One region of the Paenibacillus sp. FSL R5-0623 genome, then DNA from elsewhere that is predicted to be linked to it. Evidence: predicted binding sites of a transcription regulator. Region 1 holds the regulator's gene; the other holds the start of a gene.

Region 1 (17,030 bases):
TAACGTACTCTCATGTCAAATATGGCGTTTTGATGGCGTTACAGACTATGAAAGATCGTAAATTATTGTGAGTTTATCTAACACGTCATTGACACTTGGTAATAACTAAATGTACAATAGGGTGAAGAATAGATGACTGGAAGGTTGATGAACATGGGTGATGAAATCCGCAGAAATATGGCCTTATTCCCAATTGGTATTGTAATGAAACTTACGGATCTGTCTGCACGTCAGATTCGTTACTATGAGCAACACAGCTTGATCGTTCCTGCGAGAACGTCAGGTAATCAACGGTTATTCTCTTTTAATGACGTAGAGAGATTGCTAGAGATCAAGGCTTTGATTGAAAAAGGAGTTAACATCGCAGGGATCAAACAAGTGATGAATCCTGTTTCGAAAGAATCCGAAGAAGCTACAGTTATCACGCCGGATACTGAAGTTAAACGCAGAGAGCTGTCCGATACGCAGTTGCACCGCTTGCTGAAGCAGCAGCTTGTTTCAGGTAAGAGACCAGGACAAGTATCTCTCATTCAGGGAGAGCTTTCCCGATTCTTTAATAAAAACTAAATTCGCATAACTTGGCGAGTAAGGGGAAAACATGCACTTTTGGTGTGAGACTCCTTGACCCGTGGAACTTTCTAATGTACAAATATAACAGGCAGGCCAAATACGCAGATAAGAAAGGGAGAGGTTATAGTGAGTTATACAAAAGAAGACATTCTCCGCATTTCGAAAGAAGAAAACGTACGATTCATTCGATTGCAATTTACTGATTTGCTTGGAGCTATCAAAAACGTTGAGATTCCTGTGAGTCAGTTGACTAAGGCTCTGGATAACAAAATGATGTTTGATGGATCTTCCATTGAAGGTTATGTACGTATTGAAGAGTCCGACATGTACCTCTATCCAGATCTAGATTCTTGGCTTATTTTCCCATGGGTTGCAGAGAACCGTGTTGCACGTCTGATTTGCGACGTATATCTTCCGGATGGTAATCCGTTCCCAGGAGATCCACGTGGTATCTTGAAACGTAACCTGAAGGAAGCCCAAGATATGGGATTCACTTCCTTCAACGTTGGTCCTGAACCCGAGTTCTTCTTGTTCAAAACAGACGAAAAAGGAAACCCAACTAACGAACTGAATGACCAAGGTGGTTATTTCGACCTTGCGCCTACGGATCTTGGTGAAAACTGTCGTCGTGACATCGTTATCACACTTGAAGAAATGGGCTTTGAGATCGAAGCTTCCCACCATGAGGTAGCTCCAGGTCAGCATGAGATCGACTTCAAATATGCTGATGCTCTGAAAGCGGCTGACCAGATCCAAACGTTCAAACTCGTTGTTAAAACGATTGCACGTCAGCATGGTTTACATGCGACATTCATGCCGAAACCACTGTTTGGTATGAACGGATCCGGTATGCACTGTAACCAATCCTTGTTCAAAGGCAATGAGAACGCATTTGTTGATGAGTCGGACGAGTTGGGTCTGAGCAAAACTGCTCGTCACTTCATGGCTGGAACTCTGAAGCACGCACGTGCGTTTGCAGCAATTACTAACCCAACTGTGAACTCATACAAACGTCTTGTACCAGGTTATGAAGCACCTTGTTATGTAGCATGGTCTGCTAGTAACCGTAGCCCAATGATTCGTATTCCAGCTTCCCGTGGTCTGAGTACACGTGTTGAGGTTCGTAACCCGGATCCGGCTGCTAACCCTTACCTGGCTTTGTCTGTTCTGTTGAAAGCAGGTCTGGACGGAATCAAACGTGAGCTTTCCTTACCAGCTCCAATTGACCGTAACATCTACATCATGTCAGAAGAAGAGCGTGTGGAAGAAGGCATTCCTAGCTTGCCAGCTGATCTGAAAGAAGCATTGAATGAATTGATCCGCAGCGAAGTCATCTGTGATGCTCTCGGCGACCACGCCTTGGCTCACTTCTATGAGCTGAAAGAAATTGAGTGGGATATGTACCGTACACAAGTCCACCAATGGGAACGCGATCAATATATTACGTTGTACTAATAGCTCAATCCCTTGGCGCTCTAGCGCTGAGGGGTTTTTATTTTTGTGGGCAAGTACCTATAATATTTAAAGAAAAACCAAAGTGCCCACAAAATGCCCACAGAATCCCCCAAATGTCCCCTGAATTATTCTTCATCATCCCACATAAAAATTCTGTGTTTGTCTGTAACCAAGCTAAATATTACTAACAAAATACATTTGTTTACCGATAGATAATCGTAAAACTCTCTTCTCATCATTGAAAGAGGAATTTTTTGTATGGTAACTAAACTCTCTATCAACTTTAACACTTCATGTTAGTAATAACGCAAAATCATTTTCATCATTTGTCTAGTAACCTATGAAAAAGAAACTGAAATTAGAATTTTTTCTACAGTGCATCAAGCTGTCGGAAGCAAAAGATCTAAATCAAGCTTCCTTAGAAATTCTAACAGCTACAACATAGTAGCAAGTACTATCATTCATTCTTTCAAAATTCCAACCATTGTCCAATACATACAAATGGATGTTTCATATGTATGTTGAAAGTTTCATATAGAAGAGGTATACTTTAATTAAATTTTGAGCAATTTAATTTTAAATAATTAATTGGAGATGTTAATATGGATCAGGCAAAACAACTAGTGACAAAACAACGTACATTTTTTTATACAGGTCAAACTAAAAATATCGAATATCGGATTAATGCGCTTCAACAGCTTAGAAAAGGAATTGAAAAGTATCAGCAACGCATTCAAGATGCACTTCGGGCAGATTTGAACAAATCTGAGGCGGAAGCTTACGGTTCCGAGATTCGCATTGTTTTGGGTGAACTGGATTTTGCATTAGAACACCTGCAGGAATGGGCTGCACCAAAACAAGTCCCAACCAATTCGGCTATGCCGGATGGGGTGAGTACCATTTATCCTGAACCATACGGAGTGGCTCTTATTATTGCACCTTGGAACTATCCTTTCCAACTGGCCTTTGGTCCACTGATTGGAGCAATTGCAGCCGGTAACTGTGCAGTTATCAAGCCTTCTGAATTAACACCAGCCGTATCTCGTCTGACGTATGATCTGATTCAGGAGATCTTCCCTCAGGAGTATATTGCGGTTATGGAAGGAGAAGTTGAGGTCAGCACAGCATTGTTGAAAGAGAAGTTTGATTATATTTTCTTCACAGGTAGCACAGGTGTTGGTCGCATTGTTATGAAGGCAGCTGCGGAGCATTTGACTCCTGTAACTCTGGAGCTAGGGGGCAAGAGCCCTGCTATTGTCCATAGTGATGTAGATCTGAAGCTGGTGACCCAGCGTATTGTTCGCGGTAAATTCCTGAATGCAGGGCAAACATGCGTTGCTCCGGATTATTTGCTTGTGCATGAACAAGTTCATGATGAATTGATTGATCTGATTAGCGCAGAGATCAAAGAAAAATTTGGGGATGATGTGTTACAGAACGCTGATTTCCCGCATATTGTCAACGCGCGTAATTTTGATCGGTTGTCGAAATTCCTCACAGATGCCAAAACACTAATTGGAGGGCGTTCTGTACGTGAGCAGTTGCTCATTGAGCCGACTGTACTTGGAGATGTGAACTGGGAATCACCTGTCATGCAAGAAGAGATCTTCGGTCCGATTCTTCCTGTATTTACGTACAGTGACCTGAATCCTATGCTGGATGAGATTGTCCGCCGGCCAAAACCATTGGCGCTATATCTCTTCACACAGGATGAGCGACTGCAGGATCAGGTTCTGAATCAATTATCCTTCGGTGGGGGATGTATTAATGACACACTTTCTCATATGACTTCACACTATCTCCCGTTTGGTGGTGTAGGAGAGAGCGGTATGGGCTCATATCACGGACAACAGAGCTTTGATGTGTTCTCGCATCACAAGAGTGTTCTGAAACGCAGTGAATAATTAGCCACAAAAATAACATAAACATGAAAAAAAGAGGTTGTCCTGTTGATCAGGACAACCTCTTTCGTATTTCATTACATCTAGTTTTGTTACTCAAGTTAAATATTAATGAATATCTCGGAAAAGGCCTATGACTTTACCCAGAATACTAACGTGTTTCAAACGTAAAGGTTCGAAGGTCGCATTCTCCGGTTGAAGGCGAATATGATCTTTCTCTTTATAGAACGTTTTCACTGTAGCTTCATCGTCTTCAGTCATTGCAACGACGATATCACCGTTATCAGCAGTTTGCTGTTGACGGACAATAACGTAATCTCCATTAACGATTCCAGCTTCCACCATACTATCTCCAACTACTGAAAGCATAAACACTTTCTGTTCGCCTACATAATGTGTAGGAAGAGGGAAGTAGTCTTCAATGTTCTCGGTTGCAGTGATTGGAACCCCGGCTGTAACCTTACCAACGACAGGAATACGTGCAACGCTATGAGCAAATTGATGAGAATGCTCAGATTCTTCCTGGCTCAAAAGCTCAATGGCTCTTGGCTTGGTAGGGTCGCGTCGGATCAAACCTTTTTTCTCCAAACGATCCAAATGTCCATGTACTGTTGAGCTGGAAGCAAGTCCAACAGCTTCACCAATTTCCCGTACGGAAGGAGGATACCCCTTCAACCGGACTTCATTTCGTATAAACTCCAGAATAGCCTGCTGCCTGCTGGATATCTTCGACATACCGTATCAACCCCATTTTAGTAACGTTTGGGAAAATTATAACATAGAACCTCCGTTCGTACAAACATAAGTTCTAAATAAAATAGCATTAAATCAGTGTTTTTTAACTTATAGAACAGAAATTGGCCAAAAGTCAGAGTATAATACTGCAAATACTTTGCAAAAGAACTTCAATTAAGATATTTCTCTTTCAAAAAAGAAGCGAACAATTGTTCTAAAAATCTATTGAACAAAACAAGTGTTCGTGTTATATTGATTCCAACAGATAGGAACAAACGTTTGGAGGCGGGTATTTAATGAGATATTCTACTTATCAAAGCATTTATGAACCGATGAATTCGGAACTGGTGAAGTCTAACATAGGGAACTACAAGAAGGTTTTAGCGCGTTTCAAGATTTCTTCATGGATGTTAAAGGTAGCCATTACCTCTTTGATTATATTTATTGGATGCAGCACTGTTTTAACTGTATTTGCTGGCAATGAGAATGATGTTCTCCCTGGAGGAAAGATAGCCGTTTCACAAGGGGAAACATTATGGAGTATTTCTTTGGAACATAAACCGACGAATATGGACACACGTATTTATATAGAAGCAATTAAGAAAGTGAATCAACTTCATACGACTTCCATCCAAGTGGGACAAGTACTAGCTCTACCGCAATTTGCAGAATAAAATGCACATCAATGAGTGTTAGCGCGTGTCAGCTTGACAAGCAGCCTTTATAATGGCAAAGTTAATATGACTTTGTATTTTTGGAGGGGACAAGCTTGGATATAGATAGTCTGGTAGCACGCATTAACGAATTGGCTCGTAAGCAAAAGTCCACTGGATTGTCGGAGGAAGAACTTGCTGAACGTGCCGAGCTAAGAGAGATTTATTTGAGCAATATTCGCAGTAATTTCAGACAACAACTGGATACCATTGAGATTGTTGATGATGAGAATGACAAAGGCCACCAAGGCAAACTCAAACACTAACGAAACCTAATGATATCATTATGATATTTAGGTTTCTTCCTGTTATTTTGAGTGTGCAATTTATAGGGGGAAATGTCGGTTTGCAATTATGTAAGCCGATACAAAGACACATAAGGGGGATTCTCATGTCGCGTTCGTTCGAGAGAACGGTTAAGAAAAATTCCAAGCAGTTAAATCAGCAACGCAAAAAAAGTGGTCAACCAATCACAGGTACACCAGGTGAAGAAGTCTTTAAAGGACGCAGCCTTTTGTTCCCTATATTTTTGATTGGCCTCGCCTTTTTGTATCTGTTTATGAGCACGTTCCTTGTGCAAGCTCCCATGACAACCTGGGACTGGGTGACGATGCTGCTTTACGTATTTTTGGCAGTCATCTTCATGCTTCGTCGTCCATACATCAAAATTAGCAGTAATCGGATTATAACGACGAAGGGTAATCGTGAACGTTCAATTGGGGTTGACGATATTGTCAAATTCAGAATTGAACCAGGTACAGTTGTTATCGAACATAACAGCCGCGGGAAAAGATGGGTGTTTACCAAGTTATTGAACCGTTACGATACAGATGCGATTGCAGAACGTTTGCTGAAGTTTGCAAAAGCACACCAGATCACCGTGGAAACCGTCGAAAAGTAATTATTGCATAAAGGGGTAGATGATCGGAATGGCGTTAAAAGCGATTTTGTTCGACCTAGATGATACTTTATTATGGGATGAGCGTAGTGTTCGAGAAGCTTTTCATGAGACTTGTCTAATCGCAGCGCAAGAGACTGGGGTAAAACCAGAAGAACTTGAAGAAGCTGTTCGTAATGAGGCACGTGGACTGTATGAATCATATGAAACCTTTCCTTTTACCAAAATGATTGGAATCAATCCGTTTGAAGGCCTTTGGGCTAACTTTACTGGTGGGGATCAGCCTGAGTTCCGTCAGTTGGAACAGCTTGCTCCAGTTTACCGTAAAGAATCTTGGCGTCGTGGCTTGTTGAAGTTGGGTATAGATCGGGAAGATCTTGCTGAACAACTTGCTGCGCAGTTTGGAGTAGAACGGAGATCCAGACCTCATGTGTACGAAGAAACGATGGATACCTTGCGTCAGTTACAAGGAAAGTACAAACTGTTATTGTTAACAAACGGTTGTCCTGCTTTGCAACAAGAAAAGTTGGATGGTGTACCTGAATTGACTCCTTTCTTTGATGAGATTATTATCTCGGGTAACTTCGGAAAAGGAAAACCAGATCCGTCGATATTTGAACATGCTTTGAGTAAACTGGGTGTTAAACCCGAAGAGAGCATGATGGTTGGAGACAAGTTAACGACTGATATTCGTGGTGCTTTATCATCTGGGATCCAATCCGTATGGATTAACCGTGAGCATAAGACCAACAACGAAACGTATGCGCCAGACCATGAAATAACACATTTATCGGAATTAAATCAGCTTATTGCTAATTTCTAAGCAGATCAGTTATAACATCTTTCCTCAGCACCCTGAAACATTGGAAGCTTCAATGAACGATGATGTCGTTCTTGAAGTTACCAATGTTTTTTATTTGAGCTTATTGAGTAAATTACCTTGTTAAATGAGATCTTCATTTATTTTTCTAAAAGTTATTGAAATTAGGGGGAAGCTGGATTAGAATATAACTAACATACTAGTATGACTAGTATTTAGATTGTCCTAAAGCAATTTCTTTTTGACTTACTTCATTAAATGGAAGCAGGGAGTTATTGCTTATTATTTTCGATCGATTGTAAGCGCTTAATATTTTAGAGTATCTTCTTCCGATTTGGCAATCACACCACTTAGTAAGTGCTAATTAATGATGTGAAGCACCTTGGATTGTGTGATCCTACATAATACATCAAATTGATATCGCTTACATTTAGCAATTATCTATTTGGTAGTGGAGGTGAAGTTAAAGGAGTTGTTGTCTTCTACAAGAGGAGAAACGATGGGAATTGTACATGAATTACTCTTACTTATCAAGTCCTGGATCGGAGTGAAAACACATGGAGTCGGAAACCGCTAAAACAACGTTAACCATGACATCTTTACGTAAAGAGAGCAGATTACGAACGGCAGCAACTTTGTTCCGCAAAGACTGGCAGCTGTATTCACTATTAATCCTTCCCATCATTTATCTCCTTATTTTTAAATATGGGCCGATGATTGGTAATGTGATTGCGTTCAGACGTTTTGTTCCCGGGGGAAGTATATTTGGAGAAACGTGGGTTGGGTTAAGGTACTTCAAAATGTTCATTGAGGACCCTACCTTCTGGAGAGTATTCGGTAATACGCTGATGTTGGGCGGACTTGCATTGCTCTTTACATTCCCGGTTCCAATCATTTTTGCCTTGATGCTTAACGAAGTGAAGAGTAAACGATTCAAAAAGTTTGTACAGACCGCGTCATATCTGCCTCATTTTCTGTCCATCGTTATCGTTGCGGGTATGATCCTGCAGCTGACAGCAGTGAATGGTTCCATTAATGGACTGGTGGCTTTCTTCACCGGAGACAATATTCCTTTTATGCAGCGGGCTGAATGGTTCAGAACAATCTATATCACTTCTGAGGTATGGCAGGGTATGGGTTGGGGGGCAATTCTGTATCTGGCTGCACTGACAACCATTGATGATTCCTTGTATGAAGCTGCACGTATCGATGGTGCCAATCGGTGGAAGCAAACGATTCATGTAACGTTACCAGGGATCTTGCCAACGATTGTGACGTTATTGATTTTGAACATGGGTAATTTCCTGGCTGTTGGATTTGAAAAAATCTTACTCTTGTACAATCCACTGATCTACGAGACATCTGATGTGATCTCCACTTACCTGTATCGGGTTGGACTGGAATCCAGTAACTTCAGTTATGCTACCGCAATTGGCTTGTTCGAATCGCTGATCGGTCTGATTCTGGTGTTCTCCGTAAATGCCATTTCACGCAGACTGACACAAAGAAGCTTATGGTAAAGGAGGAGCACCATGCAGGAATCCAGATCTTACAAGGTATTTAAAGTATTCAATGTCATCTTTCTGCTGTTCGTGGTATTTATAACGCTCTATCCATTCTTAAATGTCGTGGCACAATCCTTCAGTAGTGAGTCCTATATTAATTCGGGTAAGGTTAGTTTGTTCCCAAGAGGATTCAATGTGGAGACATACAAGACTATCTCACGTGACAGCATGTTCTGGACCAATTATAAAAATACGATTATCTACACCGTAGTAGGTACGTTAATCTCCATGTTTATGACGACTATTTTCGCATATGCCCTGTCCAAAAAGAGGTTGATGGGTCGCAAGTTTCTGACGATGTTCGCCGTATTTACCATGTTCTTCAGTGGTGGATTGATTCCAAACTATGTGTTGATTAATTCCCTTGGGTTCAACAACACCATGTGGGCACTTGTTGTTCCTGGCGCAATTAGCATATACAACATGCTGATCATGAAGTCATTTTTTGAAAATATGCCTGAAGAACTGGAGGAAGCTGCCTCCATTGACGGTTTGAACACCTACGGGATCTTGTTACGCATTATATTGCCGCTTAGTAAAGCAGTTATGGCAACCATGGTGCTGTTCTACGCAGTAGGTCATTGGAATTCCTGGTTCCCAGCCTTTCTGTATTTGGACAAAAAAGAACTGTTCCCGGTCACCATTTATTTGCGCAATATGATTGCAGGAGCGACAAGCGGGGCATCTGCCGGTGCAACCTCAGCTGATAACCTGACACAGATTGCTGCCAATATTAAGTCTGTAACGATGGTATTAACCATCTTGCCGATACTCACCATCTATCCATTTGTCCAAAGATACTTTGTAACCGGTATCATGTTAGGGTCTGTTAAACAGTAATACGTAGAAGCTAGAATACCTAAACCAAATTCAGGGGGATAACCTAAATGAATCAAAAGCCACGTAAGTTTGTTGGTAAAATGGTGTTGGCAACAATGATGACTGTTGTTCTGGCAGCATGTAGCAGCGGTACCGGAGCTGGAGGTGACGTCACTGAAGTTCAAACCAAGGCAGCGATGGAGACGTACAATGTAGGGGATACATTCAAGGCAACTGAGCCTTTTAATCTCTCCATACTCTATAGTGATCAACCTAGTTATCCATATAAAAAAGACTGGTTACTTTTTAATAAAATTACCGAACTGACGGGTGTTACGCTTGAGCCAACGATTGTACCGATGAGTGATTACTCCCAGAAGAGATCTCTGTTGATTAGCTCCGGTGATGCACCACTGGTTATTCCCAAAACGTATCCTGGTGAAGAGTCTGCATTTGTGTCATCCGGTGCGATTCTGCCAATCAGCGATTATATTGATTTGATGCCAAACTTCAAGGATAAAGTGGAAAAATGGGGATTGGAAGATGAACTCGAAGGACTTCGACAGGAAGATGGGAAATACTATGTACTCCCGGGTCTGCATGAAGAAGTATGGCCAGATTACACACTACTCGTAAGAACGGATGTTTTTGAAGAAAATAACATCGCCATCCCAACCACTTGGGACGAATTGTATGATGCAGCAAAGAAACTGAAAGAGATTTATCCGGATTCCATTCCGTTTTCGGATCGCTTCCAATTCAATAGCACGTTGAACATCGCTGCTACCGGTTTTGGAACCAAGGCTGGATGGGGGTTTGGTAACGGATTGACGTATAAGGAAGATCAGGATGAATTTGTATACACGGCTACAACACCAGAATACAAAGAGATGCTAACGTACTTTAACAAGTTGGTATCCGAAGGATTGCTCGATAAGGAGAGTTTTACACAGGATGATGATCAGGCTGTACAGAAATTTGTATCCGGCAAATCATTCATGATTAATGGTAATTCCCAAACGGTGGTGCTGCACCGAAACGATATGAACAAAACGCTGGGAGAAGGTAAATACTCTGTTGCGAAGATTACAGTACCTGGTGGACCAAAAGGGCAATTAATGTCCGGCTCCAGACTTGAAAACGGTGTCATGATCTCCGGGAAAATTCAAAAAAGCGAAAACTTCAAAGCCATTATGCAATTTGTGGATTGGTTATACTACAGTGATGAGGGTCAAGAGTTTGCCAAATGGGGCGTTGAAGGTGAAACATTTACCAAAGAGGGCGGAAAACGTAAATTGGTAGAAGACGTGAACTACAATGGCTTGAATCCAAAAGGCACTAAAGACTTGCGTATTGACTATGGCTTCTCTGGTGGTGTATTTGCCTACGGGGGTACCACAGATTTGTTGCAATCCATGTTTAGTGAAGAAGAGTTGAAATTCCAGCAAGACATGAAGGATACCAAGGAAGTGATTCCGGCAGAACCACCGATTCCTTACTCTTCAGAGGACCGTGAACGGGTGACACTTCTGAGTACACCACTGAAAGACTATTCGGATCAAAATACACTTAAATTTATCTTGGGTGAGCGGGACTTGTCTGAATTCGATACATTTGCCAAAGAGCTGGAGAGTCAAGGGTTATCTAATTATCTGAAGCTGGCAAATGATACGTACAAAGCCTACAAAGAAAACAAGCAATAATATAGTTGATGCTGGCCAGATTACCGTTTCACACCGATATATAAGTGGAACGGTAATTTGTGCTAAGATGAATGAATACGGCTGATAGAAAGAGGTCTAGGCATGTCACTTAATCAAAAAATTAGAGGCTCGACCCGGGCATATTCATATAACCTGTTAAAAGAACGAATCCTTCACCTGGAACTTAAGCCGGGTACCAAGATTTCAGAGAAAGAGATTGCAGATGAACTGCAGGTGAGCAGAACACCCGTTAGAGAAGCATTCATGAAGCTTGCTGAAGAAGAACTGCTGGACATTATTCCCCAGAGTGGAACGATTGTCTCTCATATTAATCTGGAGCATGTGGAAGAAGGCAGGTTTATGCGGGAGAAGATGGAGAAGGAAATCGTGACTTTGGCTTGTGTTTCTTTTCCTGAAGAGTTCAGATTTCGACTTGAAACCAACATTGCAATGCAGGAAGTCTGTATAGGAAAAAACAATTTCTATCGGCTTTTTGAATTGGATGAAGAGTTTCATCAGATTTTGTTCCAGGGCACGGGTAAGCTGAGAACATGGAAAATGTTGCAACAGCTGAATATTCCGTTTAATCGGTTGCGTTTATTGCGTCTAGCGGAGGACTCCAACCTGGAGGTCATCATCTCCCAGCACAAAGAGATTTATCGTCTTATCACAGAGCGTCAGACCGAGCAAGCTGTGCAGGTGATGGAAGCTCATCTTAGACTAGTTGTTATTGAACAAGAATCGATAAAAGCGAAATACCCGCATTATTTTATATAATGCACCGATGTTATATAATACTCTCCATATGCATATGCCAAAACCCCTGTTCAATTGAACAGGGGTTTTGGTTAAGCAAGTTGTAACACGAGAGTGTTAGGCTTGTTTGATAAAAGTAGGATCAGGGTATGGATCTGCAATCCAGCCATCTTTTTCGATGAACAGACGTACAGCAATAATTTGTTTGTTCTCCATTAAGGTGAAGAAGTGCGGTGTATTCTCAGGTACAGAGATAACGTCTCCAGGAGACAGTTCTACATTAAAGTAGCCGACATCATCTGTAGCTTTGATAACAAAGATTCCTTTACCAGCGACAATCGCACGAATCTCATCTTCAGCGTGGGTGTGGATCTCTTCGAACTTGGCCAGCTTTTCTTCGATATCTGGTGTTTGTTCGGACAGCGTGATGACATCCCAGATCTGGTATCCGCGACGTGCAGCCAAATCTCTGATTTCATAATCGTAAGTTTCCAAAACCTCGGTTTTCTGTTCATCAGTTAATCCAAAGTTATTTTGCAGATCAGTGTTCAGTTTGGATGCGTCCCACTTCTCATATAATACTTCGTATTTGTTCAAGAAATTTCGAACATTTTCGTCACCAGTGATGCGTTCGTTCGTATTTCGGATAACAATTTCAGCCATGTTCTTTCCCTCTTTTCCACTTGGTTTAATTGAATTATATCGGATTGCTTTGTTTTTGTCGATTCTCAAATTCCGTTCATATTCGTGCAAACCCGCCATCTTTCGGGACCAAACCCGATCTTTCACATTAAGTTAGTTTCTGTTAAACTAAGATTTAACGTTTTGCGGGGGTGAAGATATTGGATAAGATTAGTCTACACGATGCATTAAAACAACGAATATTAATCCTCGACGGTGCAATGGGGACCATGATTCAACAAGTTGATTTGACTGGCGAAGATTTTGGCGGCGAAGATTTGGATGGATGTAATGAAATGTTAGTGCTTACTCGTCCAGAGCTGATCCAGCGCATTCATGAAGAATATCTGGAGGCCGGAGCCGATTTAATTGAAACCAATACATTTGGTGCTACATCCGTTGTGCTTGCTGAGTACGATATTCAGGATCGGGCACGTGAGATCAACCTGGAAGCAGCCAGAATTGCGAAAGCTGCGGTTGATCGTTTCTCTACACCGGAATCTCCACGTTATGTGGTAGGAGCGATGGGACCAACAACCAAAACACTGTCTGTAACTGGGGGCGTAACGTTCCAGGAACTTATCGACAGTTATTTGGAGCAAGCGCTTGCTTTAATAGAGGGAGGCGTTGATGCGCTACTACTCGAAACCTCACAGGATACCCTCAATGTAAAAGCAGGCAGCATTGGAATTCAGCAGGCCTTCGAACAGAGTGGTGTTACACTGCCCCTGATGATATCAGGAACGATAGAACCGATGGGAACGACCCTTGCAGGTCAGAACATCGAATCCTTTTATATATCCTTAGAACACCTTAACCCAATTTCGGTAGGACTAAACTGTGCTACGGGTCCGGAGTTCATGCGTGATCACATTCGCTCTCTTTCCGGAATGGCATCGGTTGCCGTTAGTTGTTACCCGAACGCAGGTCTTCCGGATGAGAATGGTAATTACCATGAGTCACCAGACTCGCTCGCTCAGAAGATTGGTGCTTTTGCCGAACAGGGCTGGTTGAATATTGCTGGTGGATGTTGCGGGACAACCCCTGCACATATTCGGGCGATGCGCGACACACTTGCCCAGTACCCCCCAAGAGAAATGAACGGAACACATCCACCAGCATTGTCTGGTATAGAACCAATCTATATTGAACAGGACAATCGTCCATACATGGTTGGTGAGCGTACGAATGTACTTGGATCACGTAAGTTCAAACGACTCATTGTAGAAGGCAAGTATGAAGAAGCTTCGGAAATTGCTCGTGCTCAAGTGAAAAATGGAGCGCACATTGTTGACGTGTGTGTACAAGATCCGGACCGTGAAGAGTCTGAAGACATGGTGAAGTTCCTTGAACTGGTTGTGAAAAAAGTTAAGGTTCCTCTGATGATCGATACGACAGATGCTTCAGTAATTGATCTGGCTCTTCAGTACTCGCAAGGTAAAGCGATAATTAACTCCATTAACCTTGAGGATGGCGAAGAGAAATTTGAGCTGATTACGCCGTTGCTTCATAAATATGGTGGTGCGGTAGTTGTCGGAACGATTGACGAACGGGGTCAGGCGATTAGTCGGGAAGACAAGCTGGACGTAGCCAAGCGCTCTTACGATTTGCTGGTGAACAAATATGGACTCAAACCTGAAGACCTGATTTTTGATACGTTGGTGTTCCCAGTTGGTACCGGAGATGAACAGTACATCGGTTCAGCCAAAGAAACGATTGAAGGTATAAGAGTGATTAAGGAAGCGATGCCAGAATGTCATACGATCCTCGGGATAAGTAACATTTCATTTGGACTGCCTGAAGCAGGTCGTGAAGTGCTGAACTCTGTGTTTTTGTATGAATGTACCAAAGCAGGTCTCGACTATGCGATCGTGAACACAGAGAAACTTGAGCGTTATGCATCCATTCCGGAAGAAGAACGTAGACTCTCGGAAGAGCTTTTATACAACACAAATGATGAAACACTCGCGGCGTTCGTAGCGGCGTTCCGTAACAAGAAGGTTGAGAAGAAGGAAAAAATCTCAAACCTTTCATTAGAAGAGCGTCTCGCTTCATATGTAGTAGAAGGAAGTAAAGAAGGATTGCTGCCAGATCTCGAACAGGCACTTGCCAAATACACAGCACTTCAAGTGATTAACGGTCCACTGATGCGGGGGATGGAGGAAGTAGGTCGTCTCTTTAACAACAATGAGTTGATTGTAGCTGAGGTGTTGCAGAGTGCGGAGGTTATGAAGGCTTCTGTAGCATATCTGGAGCAATTCATGGAGAAGAACGAGACTTCGGTTAAAGGCAAGATCATTCTGGCCACTGTTAAAGGCGATGTGCATGACATCGGGAAGAACCTGGTCGAGATCATCCTGTCCAATAACGGTTACCAGATCATTAATTTGGGTATAAAAGTACCACCAGAACGTATCATTGAGGCATACCGGGAAGAAAAAGTCGATGCGATCGGTCTCTCGGGTCTATTGGTGAAATCAGCGCAACAGATGATTCTTACCGCTCAGGATTTGCGAACAGCAGGTATTGATGTGCCTATTATGGTTGGCGGAGCGGCGCTAACACGTAAATTCACCAAAAATCGTATCCGTCCTGAATATAACGGAATGGTTGTATATGCAAAAGATGCGATGGACGGTCTGGATCTGGCGAACAAATTGATGAATCCCGTTTCACGTGAAGTGATGCAACTGGAGATGGAAGCAGAAAAAGAAGCTGATGCTTCAAGTGCTGTAGCTGTTCAGGCTCTTCCAGAGCTTACACGAGTGGAGCGTTCGGATATTGCTGTAGATCATCCGGTTCTTGTCCCTCCTGATCTGGAGCGGCATACGATGCGCAACTATCCTTTATCACATATCCTGCCATACGTGAACATGCAGATGTTGCTTGGACATCATCTGGGGTTGCGCGGTTCAGTTGAACAACTTCTTGCTTCAGGTGATAAGAAGGCTACCGACCTGAAAGCAGTCGTGGATGATATCATGCACGAGGCTGTTCGTGACGGGATTATTCAGGCGCATGCCATGTATCGTTTCTTCCCGGCTCAATCCAGTGGTAACAGCGTCATTATCTATGATCCAGAGGACACCAGTAATATTTTGCATACATTTACGTTCCCACGTCAAAAAGTCGAGCCGTTCCTGTGCCTGTCCGACTTCCTGAAGCCTGTTGAATCCGGTCAGATGGATTACGTTGGTTTCATGGTTGTTACGGCCGGACACGGTGTACGTGAACTATCCACTGCGTGGAAAGATCAGGGGGATTACCTTCGCTCGCATGCTCTGCAATCCGTAGCGCTTGAAGTAGCAGAGGGATTAGCTGAACGTGTGCATCATATGATGAGAGATATATGGGGATTCCCGGATTCTGCCCAGATGACCATGAAGCAACGTCACGGTGCACGTTATCAAGGGATCAGGGTATCCTTTGGATATCCGGCTTGTCCGGATCTGGAAGACCAAGGGCCGCTGTTCAAGTTGCTACAGCCTGAGGATATCGGAGTGGAATTAACGGAAGGTTTCATGATGGAACCTGAAGCTTCTGTCTCAGCGATGGTATTCAGCCATCCGCAAGCTAAGTATTTTAATGTAGAGAAGGCATAAATTCAGTAGAGTGTCAGGCAAAGCCCTCCGCATTGTCGGAGGTTTTTTGCTGGCAACAGAAAGAGGTGCGATCCAGAATGGAACTATATTTCCTGGGAACTAATGCTGGTGTACCTACGCTTCAACGGAATGTAACTTCCATTGGGCTACGCATGTTGGATGAGCGCAGAGCTTTGTGGTTGTTTGACTGCGGGGAAGGAACGCAGCACCAGATTTTGAGTTCTCCGCTTAAACTGAGCAAATTGGAGAAAATATTCATTACTCATCTGCATGGGGATCATGTATTTGGACTTCCAGGACTCCTCTCGAGCAGAGCCTATCAAGGTGGCACCACACCATTAACCGTATATGGTCCGCCAGGTACGGAACGAATGATCAGTACAACAATGGAGCTTAGCCAATCCCGGGTTAACTATGATTTGAATATCGTTGAACATACGGGCGGCGTCCTGTTCGAGGATGACAGTTTTATTGTGGAAGCAGCTTTGCTTGAGCATCGGATTGACAGCTATGGATACCGGGTTACGGAAAAAGATCGTCCAGGAAGCCTGGACCCAGCCAAACTGGCGGAATACGGTTTGAAACCAGGCCCATTGTTCGGCCGGCTGAAACGTGGAGAAACCATTACGTTGGATAACGGTGATTCACTTCGTCCAGAAGATGTATTGGGAGCGCCAAAACGTGGTATGGTAATCACCATATTGGGTGATACACGTCCATGTGACAATGTACAGCCTCTTTCCATCAATGCAGATGTGCTTGTGCATGAAGCTACATTCATGCATGAACTGGCCGATACAGCGCATGAGTAC
Region 2 (17,030 bases), 1.6 Mb from region 1:
GGATAACAAAAGGCCAAGCCGGTACACGGCCACCTCGTTCTTTCACAGATGTTCTTAACAGCATACAGGCATAAACTGCCGGGAAAATACCCAACCACGAAAACACCGTAAGTAACCAAGGCTCTTTGTTTTGCAGGGTGATCAGTTCTTTGAATATCGGATCACTTCCTGGTGACTGCCCCGGTGCCAACAACAATGCATAGGCAATAAAAGCGATCCAGACCAATCCTAGTATCCATCTCATGCCTGCACCTCCTCTTACTTTCATCCCCTACAGCTGTGGGATTGAAACAATAGTTGCAGAATTTGGCGTCTCCTGCGCTTTCCCGAGAAATAATTACTGCTTTCCCCCTACAACCTCTTGAATTGGGCATGACTATTTCCAGTATAGCCTGTTACCTTGGCAGTCTGTCCATGAGATTTCTTACATCACTGGTCCATCTCATTCGGATCATATTAAAAAGGCATAAGCCAGTATACCTCACTGGTTATGCCTCTCTGTAATTCTTATGTGTAGATCATTCCTCTGTGGATTTCACATGTTCCGCAATGAGCTTCTGCTTCATATTCCATGCCGCAGGGCTGATGTTCACACGGTATATCTCTGGGTTGAGCTTCCGTTGGTATTCAGGCCAGAAGAGGTTCATCTGTTCCCGGTGATACGCACGAATCTCATCCAAATTAGGCAGTTCATACACTTTACGTCCATTTACAAAGATTGGCTCCAGCATATTTACCGCTTCGTAGCGGGTAACCGTCTTTTTCAGGTAAGGGTGTAGCGGGTTGAACAGCTTGAGCGGTCCGCCCTGTAGCGGCTGCTCTTCATCTGGATAGCAGATATAATCTGCAATCGCTTTGCCATGTTTCGGATCAATGATCCGGAACACTTCCTTTTTACCTGGAGTGGACACCTTTTCAGGATTGGCAGATATTTTGATCGTAGGCAGCATGGCACCGTCCACTTCACGCTCCACCAATTTGTATACTCCACCCAAAGATGGCTGGTCAGAAGCGGTAATCAACTGTGTACCAACACCCCATGTATCAATCCGTGCTCCTTGAGCCTTCAGGTTGAAAATCGTATTTTCATCCAAATCATTGGATGCAACAATTTTCACATAATCCAGGCCAGCCTCATCCAGCATCTGACGTGCCTGAATCGACAAGTACGCTAGGTCACCACTGTCGAGACGAATAGCATTCATCTTTTTGCCTTGGCTCTCCAGCTTCTTGGCTGTCTTGATGGCGTGAGGTACTCCACTGTTCAACGTGTCAAAGGTATCAACCAGCAGCGTAACCTGATCAGGCAACACTTTGGCATACACGTCAAACGCCTCCTGTTCGCTCATAAAGCTCTGTACCCAGGAATGGGCATGTGTACCTGCTGTTGGGATCCCGAAGCGCTCTCCGGCCAGCATGTTGGACGTTGCATGGAAACCTGCCACATACGAGGCACGTGCGCCCCAGATGGCAGCATCCGCTTCCTGTGCACGTCGTGTGCCGAATTCGAGCAACGTATCCTGCTGTGCTACCTGTTTGATCCGCGAAGCCTTGGTTGCAATCAACGTCTGATAATTCATGAAGTTAAGTATCGCCGTCTCCACCAATTGAGTCTCCATAATGGAGCCTTCTACCCGAATGAGCGGTTCGTCAGGGAAAACAATTGCACCCTCCTTCATGGAATGAATCGTTCCCTGAAATGAAAACTGGAGCAACTCTTCCAGAAAGACCGGATCGTAATTTTCCTCTTGTTTGGATAAAAATTTGATGTCGTCCATCGTGAACCGAAGCTGGCTGATATAGTTCACAATGCGTTCCAATCCGGCAAATACCGCATATCCGTTACCAAAAGGAAGTTTGCGGAAATAGGCTTCAAATACCGCTTTCCGCTTGTGAGTACCATTCACCCAATGGGCGTACATCATATTGATCTGATATTTATCCGTATGTAAAGCCAGGCTAGTTGTCTGCATTTGTCTCATCCTCTCTGACTTCCGCTCGTGTTCGCAGATTTCACCTGTGGACACGGGTTAACATATGGAGACTTATTCTTCATAATTCTGTTCATCCGTATTAAACAAACAAGTCTCCCGTGAAAAACTCTATACACCATTCACCACATTCATCCGGTTCCTAACATGGAGTCAACCAAACATGACTATGGAGAAAATTAAGCCAAGACTGTCTCACTCGCCCTAACCACCGAAGCACCCAGGCTGGAACGAAAATGTCCAAGTGCCCAATCATGCCCTGCCGGATTAAAGCTGGCAACGGCATCTTCATATACCGTAATATGAAAACCTTTATTGTAAGCGTCCACTGCGGTATGCAATATGCAAATATCCGTGCATACCCCTATGAGTGCAATATCCGTAATACCACGTGCACGCAGTCTGAGTTCCAGATCGGTCCCACAGAATGCACTATATCTCGTCTTATCCATCCACTGTATATCCGTTATCCGTTCTTCCATCACTTGGGAAAGACGACCATATAACTGTCTTCCCTCCGTATTACGGATGTTATGAGGTGGGAAAAGTACAGTCTCCGGGTGATACGGATCATTCTCTTCGTGCAGATCCACAGCCATAATCACTTCATGTTTATTCTTACAATAGGCCTCAGTTACAGCCGCAATCGTCTCTTCAATCTCTACTGCCGGCTGACCTACTGGCAAAGAACCTGTCACAAAATCCTTCGTAAAATCAATGACAATCAGTGCTTTCATCGTCAACACTCCCTTAGCCCAGAAATGGTTGATCCTGATTCAATCCAATTGACACATCTACACCTTATTACGTATAGATGGAAAGGCGTGGTACCAATTCTGTAAAACGATATAACTGCGCCGGACGCTGCGAGTACTGGTTGGAACTCACGAGGTTCCCCTCTTCATCCCGTACTTCTTCCACAATGCCTTTACGGCTGCGGGTAGACGTAATCTTGCGAATGAAGTTTGGTTCTTCAAAATCCGGCACAACACTTTGAATAACCTGATATAATTCACTTAATGTAAAATCACGTGGCAGGAACTGACGAGCAATCGTCGTTTCCAGCATCTGCTGTTGAATACGTCGATAAGCATCTTCAATGATTGTTCTGTGATCAAAAGCCAGTTCCAGTTCTTGCAGCGCCTCCTGGATGGTGAACAATCCAACATCCTCAGCATCATCTGCTGCTTGGCGTTGATCCAGCATCCATTCTTCCACAAGCGCGAAAAATGCGTGAGAGATAATCCAGCCCCTTGGATCACGACCCGGCTGACTGTATACATTCAAGTACTCCAGATGTCCACCATCTACACCTGTCTCTTCCATCAGCTCACGCTTAGCTGCACCGTAGATGGACTCATTCTCCTGACAAAATCCACCGGGTAATGCCCATCTGCCTGCAAAAGGCCAGCCTTTGCGCTTGATCAGCATCACTTTCAGTTCCCGAATGGGAAGTGTCTTCGTCACCGTCTTGCGCTCCCGCTTGGTCAAGGTAAACATAACGATATCCGCAGGAACACCATCGGGGGTACGATATTTTTGGGAACTATAAGCACGTGCTGCTTGTTCGTCGCTCTCTGCATTGAAGTGTTCGTAGTTTTCGCTCATGGGCACCACCGACTATTTTCATTTTGATAATTTCATTATGACATAATAATATCTTTTGTCAACCGCAGGATTCGTGCGTTACGTTCTCGGGCGTGCTATGCGGAATGTCGCCGTAGCCATACATCCCAACGTGCCCGATGCATCACGAACCTCCGATTGAGTCGTCACACTGCGTCCTGCTTGATGCAGTACCGTAGCTGTCACCATTAATTCCCCTTGTTTCATTGGTGCGAGAAAATGTACGTTCAGATTCGTTGTCACACAGCCGTCCACTTCCATTGCTGCTGTTGCAACCATACCCATCGCCTGGTCCATCAGTGAAGTTAATACACCCCCATGGATAATCCCCATGGAGTTGGTATGATGTTCGCCTGCTGTCAACGCGATCTGTACTTCTTTGCCGTCTCCTTTAATATAACGACAGCCGAGAAATCCCCAGAATCGTCCGTCTCCGTCTTCCACCATTTTGTCCAAAATACTCATTATTCATTTCTCCTTTATTCACTGTACGTATCAAGCTCTCTTGATGTCATGTGCCTTTATCATTAAAAATCAGCTGCGCCACACAAAATAACCCCACAGCGTGGAGCTTTGCTTGGAATTATATTCCGAGTACTTGGCGATAGCCACTCCACGTTAACGGTTATGTAATGTCAAAAAAGGCGCGGACAGCGTCCGCACCCTTCCGTCATTTAACCGCAACTGGTCGGAGGTGAATCCGTTCCAGCCTCCACGTTTACTTTTTCAGAAACTGTATCCCGGATTACGGAGATCACTAGTTGAAGCAAATAGTTGATGTCGCTCTGGCTCTGCTGGAATTCCGTAACCAATGGAATACTGTCCAGTTCGCTTTGCAGATCATCAATTTCCTGTTCAATTTTGCTGACCATCTCCACATTTTTGAAGCTTTCAAAAGCAACAATCTCTTTTTGTTTTTTCTTGATCGTTGCAATCAACTGCTGGATGCGCTCATGATCCCGAATTTTGGTTTCAGCCTGTTGAAACTGTCTAACTTCCTCACTCGTTCCGAGCATATCAGCCAATTCTTTGGCTTTTCCCATAATGTCGTCGCGTATGACCAGATTGCGCGTATCGTAGGTTGGCATTCCATAATGGTTGTACTGCACTTCTTCCTGCGCCACTGAAATCGCTCCATTCTATGAGATGATATAAGATGAGAACCTGGGCTCAAATGAGTTCAAACGTCTGCTCCATGACCGCTGCGGGTACGGATCGTTCTTTTGATCGCTGTTGTCTCCAGATTTTTCTGATTACAACTGTTCAAGGTTAAAATCCGGAGACAAAGGCGAACGCTTCGCTTCTACAGACCGATTCCGTCCCCTCCGCTACTTGCGCAAATGTCCGAACCTGATCTTGAACCCCAAAATTCTCATCTTATTGGTGTGTGTATTACTATTACTGATTGGCAGCTACCGGCTCGGAGAGCAGGTTGCCCCGAATATAAAAAGTCATCGGATCGGTGATTTCCACTTGTACAAAAGTACCGATCAATTCTTTGGGTCCTTCAAAATGCACCAGCTTGTTGCTGCGCGTACGTCCTGCCAGAACTTCAGAATTCCGTTTGCTCTCGCCTTCAACGAGTACTTCAACGATTTTGCCGCGTTGCTGTTCATTGCTTCGCTGGCTGTATTCGTTGATCGTTTCGTTCAAGCGCTTCAACCGTTCCTTCTTCACTTCCATCGGTACGTTGTCTTCCATCACCGCAGCCGGTGTACCTTCCCGTGGGGAATAAATAAAGGTATAAGCAAAATCATACCCTACTTCACGGACAAGGGAAAGTGTATCTTCAAACTGTTCTTCCGTTTCCCCCGGAAAACCAACAATAATATCCGTTGTCAACACAACATCCGGGATGGCCTTTTTAATTTTGTCAGCCAGTTTCAGATAGTGTTCCCGGTTATACTTGCGGCTCATTCGTTTGAGTACTTCCGAACTGCCAGATTGCACCGGAAGATGAATGTGCTCCACCAGATTTCCGCCCTTGGCCAGCACTTCAATCAAGCGGTCATCGAAGTCACGTGGGTGACTGGTTGTAAACCGTACTCTTGGAATATCAATCTGGCGAATAGCATCCATCAAGTCACCAAAGCTGTAATTCAGGTCGGTAAAATCCTTGCCGTACGCATTCACATTTTGACCAAGCAACGTGATCTCCTTAAAGCCTTGTCGTGCCAAATCCCTAACCTCGGCAATGACATCTTCAGGAAGACGGCTGCGTTCTTTGCCCCGTGTGAACGGAACGATGCAATATGTACAGAACTTGTCGCAGCCATACATAATGTTCACCCAGCCGCGCATACCCTCACGTTTCTTCGGCAGGTTCTCAATGATGTCGCCTTCCTTGGACCACACTTCAACAACCATTTCTTTGCTGAACAGCGCTTCCTGGATTAGATGTGGCAGTCGATGCACATTATGTGTACCAAAGATCATATCCACAAACCCATGCTTCTGCATAATTCGGTTGACGACGCCTTCTTCTTGGGACATACAACCGCATACGCCAAGTAACAATCCCGGACGTTCGAGTTTTAGCGTTTTCAGGTGACCAAGCTCACCAAATACTTTATCTTCCGCATTTTCCCGTATGGCACACGTATTGAGCAGAATAACATCAGCTTCTTTGCGATTCTCTGTAGCCTGATATCCCATAGACTCGAGCAGTCCTTTGATGGTCTCCGAGTCATGCTCGTTCATCTGACATCCATACGTATATACAATATAATGTTTGCCTTTCCCTATGTTTTTCAGTTCATCGGGAACGGCATTTTCGTAAAGCACCTGGACGTCTTCCTTGCCCCGCTGTTTCTCCTGACGATGATTGGGTTCCGATTTGATGTTAATCTCACGGCCCCGGATTCTTATCTTTTTGCTGAATTCATCTTGCGAAATTACTTTGGCATCCGAGAAATCAAAATATTGGGAGTAATCCTTTTTTGAGTCTTTAGCCATTTCCTTCGGTCACTCCTTACAGCCTCTATTAATAAAAAATCGTACATTCATCCCTGTTCCACATGAATTTCTTGCGTGGAACATTAAAAGAGCATTACAGCAAATTATAGCATGAATTGGGCTGTAGTTCCACATCCAAACCGTATGTCCCTTCGTCTAATCCGAAACATGCCATGCGCAGAAGAACACTCAGAAAACACAAAAACCTAAGCCTTGCCATCAGGGCTGGAATTAACCGGCCCTGATGGCTGTGCTCAGGTTTATATGTTATTCAGACCGCCCCAATTGGCGGCTGAAGCTATTACATGTAATTAATCGATGATTTCAGCAGTGTCGCCATTACGAGCGCCAGCAGCGTTAGCTTCATCTGTATCAATATGCATGTCCAGTGCAAAAGAATCGGATACACGAGCAAGTACATTTTCCAGTACAAGACCGCGATCTCCGCCCAGGCGAACTTTCAACATTTGTTTGTCCTCGATACCCCATTTAGCAGCATCAGAAGTATGGAAGTGAATGTGACGAGCAGCAACGATAACACCTTTATCAATTGTTACTTCGCCAGCAGGACCTTTAATTGTGATTCCTGGTGTACCTTCAATGCTTCCAGATTCACGTACAGGTGCTTTAACACCAATCGCAAATGAATCTGTCATGGAGATCTCCAGTTGCGTTTCAGGGCGAACAGGTCCAAGGATACGCACTTTATCAAACTGTCCTTTCGAACCAATTACCGCTACAGTTTCGTTAGCAGCGTATTGGCCAGGCTGGGACAGAGGTTTAAATTCAGTCAGTTCATAACCTTTGCCAAACAAAATTTCAACGTGCTCTTGGGATACATGAATGTGACGGGCAGATACGCCCACAGGTACTGTTTTACTCATTGTAAATTTCACTCCTTGTTTATCTATGGCCTGTACTCAGGCTCTTAACAATCCAATGGTATTATACCCCTTTTTGGAGTGAAATGAAAACGAACTGGTGAAAATTCATGAAATACACTTATTTCGCCATCATTCCCCTCCTTTATTTGGAAAACAAGTTTCAATTCAACCCATTCAACGCACACACCAGTTCACTATTTCATGGAATTGCCCTTCATTTGCATCTTCGGATTGCTCTCTGGCAAGTGTTCCCCAAGATAACTCATCGCATTCCCCCACAACCAGCCACGTACCAGTTGTTCATCGTAATGCTTGAGCAGGATTTCCGTCAGTCTCGGGTAATGTCCTGAATGTTCAAGTTTCTGAATATACGTTGAAATCCCATCAAAATCAGACCCCATCATCAGGTGATGCTGCCCGCCGAGAGAACAGAATTGCTCAATATGAGGCAGCAGATCTTCTATACGTACTTCCCCCTCCTGCTTTACAAACCAGGGTACAAACGTCAGTCCAATCCGCCCTTCCCGGGCAATGATAGCCTGAATCTGATCATCTTTCAGATTACGCACATGGGGACATACGCTGTAGCTGTTGGAGTGGGAGGCGATAAACGGACGTTTGCTCAAATCAGCCAGTTCCCAAAACCCTTTCTCCGTCAGATGTGACACATCCAGCAGCATTCCGATTTCATTACACTGGCGCACCAGTTCTTTCCCCTTCTCCGTCAGACCTGCTCCACGCTTCTCCATGACTCCGTCAGCCGCCCAATTGGCATAATTCCACGTTAGTCCAATAATTCGAACGCCCATCTGATAACATAACTCCAGATAGAACAGGTTGCCCTCCAGGCCATCCACACCCTCCAGTGTGATTAATCCCCACGGACCCTCTGTTTGCCCCACCTGAGCCACCTGTTCCCGCCATAACAACGTCTGTGTGCCGTCAGGCCGCTCCTGACTTCTCTCTACACGTCTACGATAAATCTCCAACTGTCCCATCACATGTTCAAACTTGCCTCTGCCCAGCACTTCGGGTAAATAGATGGCGAACGCCTGCAACCCTATATTCCCTTCTTTCAAACGTTGCAAGTTCACATCCAGTTGTGGAGCATTTTCAAATGAAAGAGCAGGCTGCATCAAAATTTTGCTCAGTGCATCACAGTGAAAATCAGCTACACGCCAATCAGACATGGACATCTTAAACCCTCCTCAATATGTTATTGCAAAAAAACGCAAAAAAACCTGTCTACATCGTAAACAGGTTCAATGCATACTGCATGTATTATCTGGGCTCCACAATCAGCTTAATGGCCGTTCGGTCCTCGCCGTCGATCACAATGTCTGTAAAAGCTGGAATACAAATCAGGTCAACTCCGCTTGGTGCTACAAATCCCCGGGCTATCGCTACCGCTTTAATGGCTTGGTTCAGTGCTCCCGCTCCAATTGCCTGCAGTTCAGCATTTCCACGTTCACGAAGAACCCCTGCAAGAGCGCCGGCTACAGAATTAGGATTGGACTTTGCTGAAACTTTTAATACATCCATGGTAAGTACCTCCCTGGGAATGTTGAAAGTTTGTTTCCACTTACTAGATGTTATTCGCGGGAGGCAAAAAAATTCCTTCTTTTTAGACGGGTTTCCCTGCAAATTGGGACAATACCCCTATTCCATGCGCCACTCGTCCTCCATCAGACGAATTTTTTCGATGCGTGTTGCCGCACCTGTAGCTTCATCAATTTCAACAAAAACACCATGGAAGTGCCATTTGCCATCATCCACAACAAAACGTACAGGTAGCTGAGTGTAGAACTTACGCAGCACGGCCTCACGCTCCATGCCCAATATGCCGTCACGAGGCCCTACCATGCCTGCATCCGTCAAGTAAGCTGTTCCTCCAGGTAAAATCCGATCATCATTACTCTGTACATGCGTATGTGTACCTACAACGAGAGACGCACGTCCATCCAGATGCCATCCCATGGCAATCTTTTCTGACGTCGCTTCAGCATGCATATCGACCAAAATACATTTATGGTCTTGGCGCAGCTCATCTACAATTTCATCAGCTACACGGAATGGACAATCCAGAGCAGGCAGGAACGTTCTTCCTTGAAGATTGACAATCGCCAGTTCTTTCCCTTCGCCTTTGACAACCGTGTATCCTCGTCCTGGTGTGCCTGGTGGAAAGTTCGCTGGACGAATCATGCGGGGCTCATCATCTATAAAATCAAAAATATCTTTATTGTCCCAAGTATGATTACCAAGTGTAATACCATGTACACCCCAGTTGAAAAACTCATTTGCGATTGCACCGGTAATGCCGCGACCTGCTGCCGCATTTTCACCATTCACAATCACCACATGTGGCTTATACTTCGATTTCAGATATGGTAAATTTTCCTTTAATGCCTTACGTCCCACGTTACCTACAATGTCACCAATAAACAAAACTTTCATTGATTACTGCCTCCTCAATTCCTGCAAAGTCCTCTTACTTCAAATGTTGAACCTTTGCAGGACTCTATCTCATGCTCCATGATGTGTAGTTGCCTTTTAACAGGCTATCAACAGGAAAAGTGGCCCACTACTGCGGCCACTTTTCCGTAATGCTCTATTTTGCGTATTCAACCGCACGGGTTTCCCGGATGACGGTGACTTTGATGTGACCCGGATAATCGAGTTCATTCTCAATCATCTTCGTGATGTCACGGGCTAAGCGGAAGGCTTCAGCATCATCGATCTTCTCAGGCTGTACCATAACGCGAACTTCGCGTCCGGCCTGAATGGCATACGATTTCTCGACACCTTCGAAGGACTCTGAGATTTCTTCCAGCTTTTCCAGTCGTTTGATATACGTTTCCAGCGTTTCGCGGCGTGCGCCTGGTCTTGCTGCGGATAGCGCATCTGCTGCGCCAACCAACATGGCAATGACCGAAGTCGCTTCGCAATCTCCGTGATGGGACGCGATACTGTTGATTACAACCGGATGTTCTTTGTATTTCTTCGCCAGTTCCACGCCAATTTCGACGTGTGATCCTTCCACTTCGTGATCCAGCGCTTTACCGATGTCATGCAATAGACCTGCACGTCTTGCCAGAGTTACGTCTTCTCCGAGTTCGCCAGCCATCAGTCCAGCCAGATAAGCGACTTCCATGGAATGTTTCAAGACGTTTTGACCGTAACTTGTACGGAACTTCAACCGGCCCAAAATTTTGATCAGATCCGGATGCAGACCATGCACGCCCACTTCAAAGGTAGCTTGCTCACCGTATTCACGGATGCGCTCATCCACTTCTTTGCGGGATTTCTCAACCATCTCTTCAATCCGTGCCGGGTGAATCCGTCCATCAGCCACCAGTTTCTCCAGGGCAGTACGGGCGATCTCACGGCGAATCGGGTCAAAGCCCGACAGAATAACAGCTTCTGGCGTATCATCGATAATGAGGTCAATCCCTGTAAGGGTTTCAAGCGCACGGATGTTACGTCCTTCACGACCGATAATCCGGCCTTTCATTTCTTCATTTGGCAGGGTAACAACAGATACCGTTGTTTCCGCTACGTGGTCAGCCGCACAACGTTGGATGGCGAGTGTAATAATCTCGCGGGACTTTTTGTCCGCTTCTTCCTTCGCTTGTTGTTCAATGTCCTTGATCATTTGAGCCGTCTCATGACGAACTTCCTGTTCTACGTTGGACAGTATGATACTGCGTGCGTCTTCCATGGTGAGGTTGGATATACGTTCCAACTCTGTCACCTGGTTTTTGTAAATCATTTCGATCTGCTGCTGAGTCTCATCAATTCGTTTCTCTTTGTTAGCCACTTGCTCTTCTTTACGTTCGAGTGATTCCAATTTTTTATCCAGCGACTCTTCTTTTTGCAACAATCGTCTTTCTTGTCGTTGAATTTCATTCCGACGTTCACGAGTGTCTTTTTCAGCTTCAGCGCGAATGCGATGGATTTCGTCCTTCGCCTCCAGCACCGTTTCTTTCTTCAGTGCTTCTGCCTCTTTCTTCGCGTTCTCCACGATTTGTACGGCAGCTTGTTCCGCACTAGAGATTTTAGCCTCTGCAAGAGATTTGCGAATAAAATATCCTACTCCGAACCCAATGAATAGCGCGGCTGCAACGAGAGCGATCGTGATTGCAATTTCCATACTGTTCACCTCCTCGTTGGTTCCTCCAAGGCATTCCTTGGGTCAATTTGCGGTTTTCAAACCTTACATATGTTTGGGAATAACGAATACTCACGGCGATCCCCCGCCGATTTTCATTTCACATGTACATGTTTCCACGTACTATTCACTGTTTCCAGCGAACCCATAATTAAGAATGGTATAAATCTTAAGAAACCGAAACCGCTTTTTTGGAAGGAAAAAGGGTTGTCCATTTCTTACAGACTCATGTCCATTTTAGTATTTGACGAAAGAAATTGTCAAGAGAATGCCGTATAGAGACTCTAGCCTGCTAATCCCATAACAACGCTTCGTCATCTTCAGGGTCTCCAGCCTCATCTTCTTCAATTAAACAATTCACAACCCGGCGCACCATATCCATTGAAAAACCACGTCTCATTAGGAAGGGAAGCGTTTTATTTTTCTTCTCTTTGACGTCCCCTTTGACCTGATTCCATTTTTTGCGTCCGGCACTCAAAGCAGTCTCAAATTCCGCATCTGTACTGATCCCTTCTAGTGCCTCAACAATGAGATCATTGGCAATGCCCTTTTGACGCAGCTCTTGCCTTATCCACAGTTTTCCCTTCCGCTTGCCCTCCATACGCTGTCTTGTCCATTCCTTCGCAAATAGATCGTCATCCACCAGGTTCTCCCGCTCAAGCCGATCCAGTGCCTCTTCAATCAATGGTGCAGCAAACTCCTTCTGACGAAGTTTCTGACTTAATTCATGGCGCGTACGTGGCTTATGCTCCAAAAAGCGCAGAGACTGTGCATACGTCCGCTGTCGCTCGTCAGCTAGAATGATATCTTCCAGATCCTTCTTCATAAACGTATTACCTTGAGTCATCCTGTATTTAATCATCACATCTTCAAGAACCGTAATGGAGTGGATGCCAAAAGTGATTCGATAACGAGCTTGCCTGCTCTTCGTTCGTTCTACACGTGTAATAATAAGTTCTTCGTTGTCCGGAAATTGGGATAGGCCATCCTGTTCTGCTTCTTCATATAAATCCTCGTCATGTTGATCCATTCTGGTCTCCCCTTTCATAACATTTTCATTCTGACTACGCCAAACACACCTTCACATAAGACAAAGAACACCAATAATACAAAAGACCGGGAACTCTGCCCGGCCTTTACTCCACAGTTAGCGTGCTAACAGCCCCTGTCCATTGGGACAGGGGCTGTTAGACAGCACGAGTATTCCCACTACAATCCATTATCCAGATTGATCCAAGCTCAATCAGATAAGTTTACGGAGTCCAGTGGGAAACACCCTCAGGGTTCCTCCCTACAAGAGAGGTTTGGAGAGATTACTCGTTGATTTCAAACAATTCTTGTTCTTCTGCTGCTTCTTTTTGTTGCTCTTCACTCGTTGGCGCAGGAACTGCAGTAACCAAGTTACTGGCTACACGAATTTTTTGTTCAATGATGTCAGCAATATCTTTATGCTCTTTCATGAACTGCTTTGCGTTCTCACGGCCTTGTCCTAAACGCTCGCCTTCGTAGGAGTACCATGCACCACTTTTATTAACGATGTCCAGCTCTGTACCAATGTCAATGATACTGCCTTCTCTCGAAATACCCTCGCCATACATGATATCCACTTCCGCTTGTTTAAACGGAGGTGCCACTTTGTTTTTAACAACTTTAATACGAGTACGGTTACCAATCATGTCATTGCCTGATTTGATACTCTCAATACGACGCACATCCAGACGTACTGTGGAATAAAACTTCAGAGCACGACCACCAGGTGTTGTTTCCGGGTTACCAAACATAACGCCGACTTTCTCACGAAGCTGGTTAATGAAGATTGCGATTGTTTTGGATTTGCTGATTGCACCAGACAGTTTACGCAGCGCCTGAGACATCAAACGCGCTTGCAAACCAACGTGTGAATCACCCATTTCGCCTTCAATCTCTGCTTTTGGAACCAATGCGGCTACAGAGTCAATAACGACAATATCTACTGCACCACTGCGTACAAGAGCTTCTGCAATTTCCAGCCCTTGCTCACCCGTATCTGGCTGAGACAGAAGCAATTCATCAATATTAACACCAAGTTTGCTTGCGTATTGTGGGTCAAGAGCATGCTCTGCATCGATAAATGCAGCTTGTCCACCCGCTCTTTGTACTTCAGCGATAGCATGCAATGCTACGGTTGTTTTACCAGAGGATTCGGGTCCATATATTTCAACAATACGGCCTTTAGGCAAGCCGCCTGTTCCTAATGCAATATCCAAAGCCAAGGAACCACTGGGAATAATTTCCACATTCATATGAGTGGACTCACCCAGTTTCATGATGGATCCTTTACCAAATTGCTTCTCTATTTGACGGAGCGCCATATCAAGCGCGGCACGACGGTCTGACAATAAGCTCACACCCTTTACTGTTTATAAGATAATGATACCTTGTTTTAACACGTTTGCCAAGCTTTTTTTCGAACATACATTCGTTTTTTTTGTAAAGGCCGAGGCGCCTCTTCCTCAAAGAAACTTTCCATTAAACAGAAAAAAGAACCGTAAACAAGGCTGTAAAGCCTAATTCTACGGTTCTTCCGTCTTCCTTAATTATACTTGCTTGGAACTGTAAATGCAATCGAAGCGATTAACTAATCAATCCATCGCCACAAGTTTTTGCCATAAGCGATAGAGAATCGCTTTGGCTGAACGAATGCGAACCGTCTCGCGATTACCATTAATACGCAGCTCATGAATTTCCGTCTCTTTTCCACGTTCAGCAAGAGCGATGAAGACAAGTCCGGGAGGCTTGCGTTCCGAATATCCCGGTCCAGCTACACCGGTAACAGCCAAGCCAAAATCAGCATCGCCAATCATGCGGATCTGCTCAGCAAGCACTTTTGCAACCTCAGGACTTACCGCCCCAGGTGCATCTTCACCTTCCAGATAATCATGAGGCACATTCAGCAGCTTTTCTTTAATTTCATTGGAGTAACAAACAATTCCACCTTTGAGCATTGATGCACTTCCGGGTACAGAAGTCAGACTTTGCATGACAAGCCCTCCTGTGCAGCTCTCAGCAGCGCTGAGCGTCAGCCCCATGTCAGACATCATGGTTACTATCGTGTACTCTATAGGGACATCCTCGTTCGCGTAGAGATGTTCTGTCAAACGTTCCCGAATCTGAACCTCCATCGCATCCAGCTTCAGCTTCGCCTCTCCCTCACTCGCAGCCTTTGTGGAGACACGTACCGTAACTTCGCCTTCACTCGCGTAAGGAGCAATCGTAGGGTCTGTCTGCGCGTCAATCAGATCCAGAAGTCGATCTTCCAGAGCAGATTCACCAATACCTGCGAATTTCAGCATTCGGGAATAGATCGGCATCTCTTCAGTGAGTACATGCTGGAACAGCCAAGGTTTGACTTCCTGTTCAAACATTGGAATCAACTCTTTAGGTGGTCCAGGCATCACAACATAATATTTGTCATTGTCAGAAATCGCATTTCCTGCCGCAAGGCCCGTTTCATTGGCCAGAGGTGTTCCGCCATCAATAACGATCGCCTGACGTCGGTTATTCTCTGTCATATCCACATTACGATCTCTGAAAAAGCTCTCAATTTTGTCCATTGCCATTCGATCTGTATGCAGTTTTCGGTTAAGAACAGCTGCGAGCGCATCCTTGGTCAGATCATCTTGGGTAGGTCCGATACCACCGGAAAATAAAATAACGTCTGCACGGCCCTGCGCAATGCGAATAGCTTCACTAAGCCGGTTCAGGTTATCCCCAACCACCGTTTGGAAATATACATCGATCCCCATCGCAGCCAATTCACGGGATAGGTATCTGGCATTGGTATTGACGATTTGTCCAAGCAGTAGCTCTGTGCCAACTGCAATGATTTCTGCCTTCATTGAGCATCCTCCTGTACACGTGGTGAGTGATCAAAGGGCAATAGGATAATTTCCTATTGCCCCTGACCCAATGCTTCCTTCATGATTACCCATTTAAGAACAAACCATTATGCTTTTGTAAAATGAAGCAGGTTTTTGTTTTTGATAAAGTAATCGATCCCCGACCAGATAGTAATAAGCGCTGCTGCCCATACCGCGATAATATCGACGTGAATACCCGTGTATGAAAACGGGAAATTGTTCAACAGCAACAGCACAATCGCCACAATCTGCACTACAGTCTTCAGCTTGCCCCAAGCACTGGCGGCAACAACCGAACCATCCAACAATGCAATTTGACGCAAGCCGGTAACTGCGAATTCACGACTAATAATCACAACTGCAATCCAGGAATCCAGCTTGCCCATCTCCACAAGCGAGATCAAAACTGCAGTAACCAGCAACTTGTCTGCGAGTGGATCGAGCAGTTTCCCCAGATTGGTAACCATGTTATTTTTCCGCGCAAGGTATCCGTCAATTCCATCTGTGCTTGCGGCGATGATAAAGATAACAGCAGCAATCAGTTGATTATACGGAAGCGACAAGCTTCCAAGCTGCAACGGCTCTGGATAAAATGGAAAATCCACGAGCAGGAACACCATCAAAAAAGGGATTAAGCAAATTCGTGCAAGCGTAATCCGGTTGGGTAAATTCACAAGACGCCCTCCCTCATATCCTCCATTACTCCAAACAATCATCATAATCCCGTTATCATCATCCGGAACATGAAATGTACAGTTTCAATGTCAATCCATATTAACATGATCCCACTATGTAGAAACGCAAAAAATAAAGTCAACCGCTCAAAAGCAAAACGCTTTAAACGTTCCGGTGACTTCCAGAAGATGTACTGCTTTTCACAAAGTCAGCAAACGATGAGGACTGGACTTGATGCTTGACTGCCAGCAATGCACACTTAGTATAATATACGCCCAATACCGTGTCAAAAAACACTTTTGCTACAAAAAGGCCTTTATTACTTGAAATTTGTATATTGCAAATCCAGAGGCAGGTTAGCACCATTTAGCAACTGCATGACAGCTTGCAAATCATTTTTACTCTTACCAGTTACCCGAAGTTGATCTCCCTGAATCTGACTCTTCACCTTCATCTTGGAATCTCGAATCAGGATATTGATTTTCTTGGCGATGTCCTGATCAATCCCCTGTTTAAAATTCAAACGCTGGCGGACTGTACCAGAAGACGCTGGCTCTACCTTTGCGTAATCAATGTTTTTCAATGGTAGACCACGCTTCGCCATTTTGGATTGAAGCACGTCAATGACAGCCTTGAGTTTGGTCTCATCATCAGATACGATCGTTAACGCATCCTTTTCCAGTTTCAGGCTGCTCTTGCTGCCCTTGAAGTCATAACGAGCGCCAATTTCTTTCTCGGTTTGTGTAACGGCATTTGTCAGTTCTTGCAAGTCCATTTTGGACACGATATCAAATGAATTTTCTGAGCTCAAACCAGTCACCCTTTCAGTTAA

The links. Region 1 encodes LexA, which represses DNA repair genes until DNA is damaged. Its sites were predicted from a motif close to CGAACATATGTTCG; they were not measured.
Positions count from the first base shown of each region.
Region 2: the regulator LexA is predicted to act here: its motif matches at 14,072-14,085, upstream of recA (recombinase RecA).

Region 1 covers NZ_CP150233.1:4,060,028-4,077,057, reverse strand. Annotated here, with positions in the region: gene MKY92_RS17850 (methionine gamma-lyase family protein) at 1-71, shown strand, start outside; gene MKY92_RS17845 (MerR family transcriptional regulator) at 154-567, shown strand; gene glnA (type I glutamate--ammonia ligase) at 697-2,025, shown strand; gene MKY92_RS17835 (aldehyde dehydrogenase) at 2,628-3,929, shown strand; gene lexA (transcriptional repressor LexA) at 4,035-4,661, opposite strand; gene MKY92_RS17825 (LysM peptidoglycan-binding domain-containing protein) at 4,958-5,335, shown strand; gene MKY92_RS17820 (DUF896 domain-containing protein) at 5,431-5,640, shown strand; gene MKY92_RS17815 (hypothetical protein) at 5,766-6,275, shown strand; gene MKY92_RS17810 (HAD family hydrolase) at 6,304-7,095, shown strand; gene MKY92_RS17805 (ABC transporter permease subunit) at 7,650-8,612, shown strand; gene MKY92_RS17800 (carbohydrate ABC transporter permease) at 8,625-9,497, shown strand; gene MKY92_RS17795 (extracellular solute-binding protein) at 9,545-11,179, shown strand; gene MKY92_RS17790 (GntR family transcriptional regulator) at 11,282-11,956, shown strand; gene MKY92_RS17785 (cupin domain-containing protein) at 12,053-12,598, opposite strand; gene metH (methionine synthase) at 12,778-16,218, shown strand; gene rnz (ribonuclease Z) at 16,296-17,030, shown strand, end outside.
Region 2 covers NZ_CP150233.1:2,481,553-2,498,582, reverse strand. Annotated here, with positions in the region: gene MKY92_RS11475 (hypothetical protein) at 1-244, opposite strand, end outside; gene MKY92_RS11470 (nicotinate phosphoribosyltransferase) at 519-1,973, opposite strand; gene MKY92_RS11465 (isochorismatase family cysteine hydrolase) at 2,171-2,728, opposite strand; gene MKY92_RS11460 (NUDIX domain-containing protein) at 2,796-3,599, opposite strand; gene MKY92_RS11455 (PaaI family thioesterase) at 3,678-4,082, opposite strand; gene MKY92_RS11450 (YlbF family regulator) at 4,292-4,741, opposite strand; gene miaB (tRNA (N6-isopentenyl adenosine(37)-C2)-methylthiotransferase MiaB) at 5,016-6,572, opposite strand; gene MKY92_RS11440 (phosphate propanoyltransferase) at 6,884-7,456, opposite strand; gene MKY92_RS11435 (dipeptidase) at 7,651-8,652, opposite strand; gene MKY92_RS11430 (stage V sporulation protein S) at 8,738-8,998, opposite strand; gene MKY92_RS11425 (TIGR00282 family metallophosphoesterase) at 9,116-9,910, opposite strand; gene rny (ribonuclease Y) at 10,065-11,606, opposite strand; gene MKY92_RS11415 (regulatory protein RecX) at 11,917-12,654, opposite strand; gene recA (recombinase RecA) at 12,938-14,002, opposite strand; gene MKY92_RS11405 (competence/damage-inducible protein A) at 14,246-15,502, opposite strand; gene pgsA (CDP-diacylglycerol--glycerol-3-phosphate 3-phosphatidyltransferase) at 15,610-16,197, opposite strand; gene MKY92_RS11395 (YajQ family cyclic di-GMP-binding protein) at 16,518-17,009, opposite strand.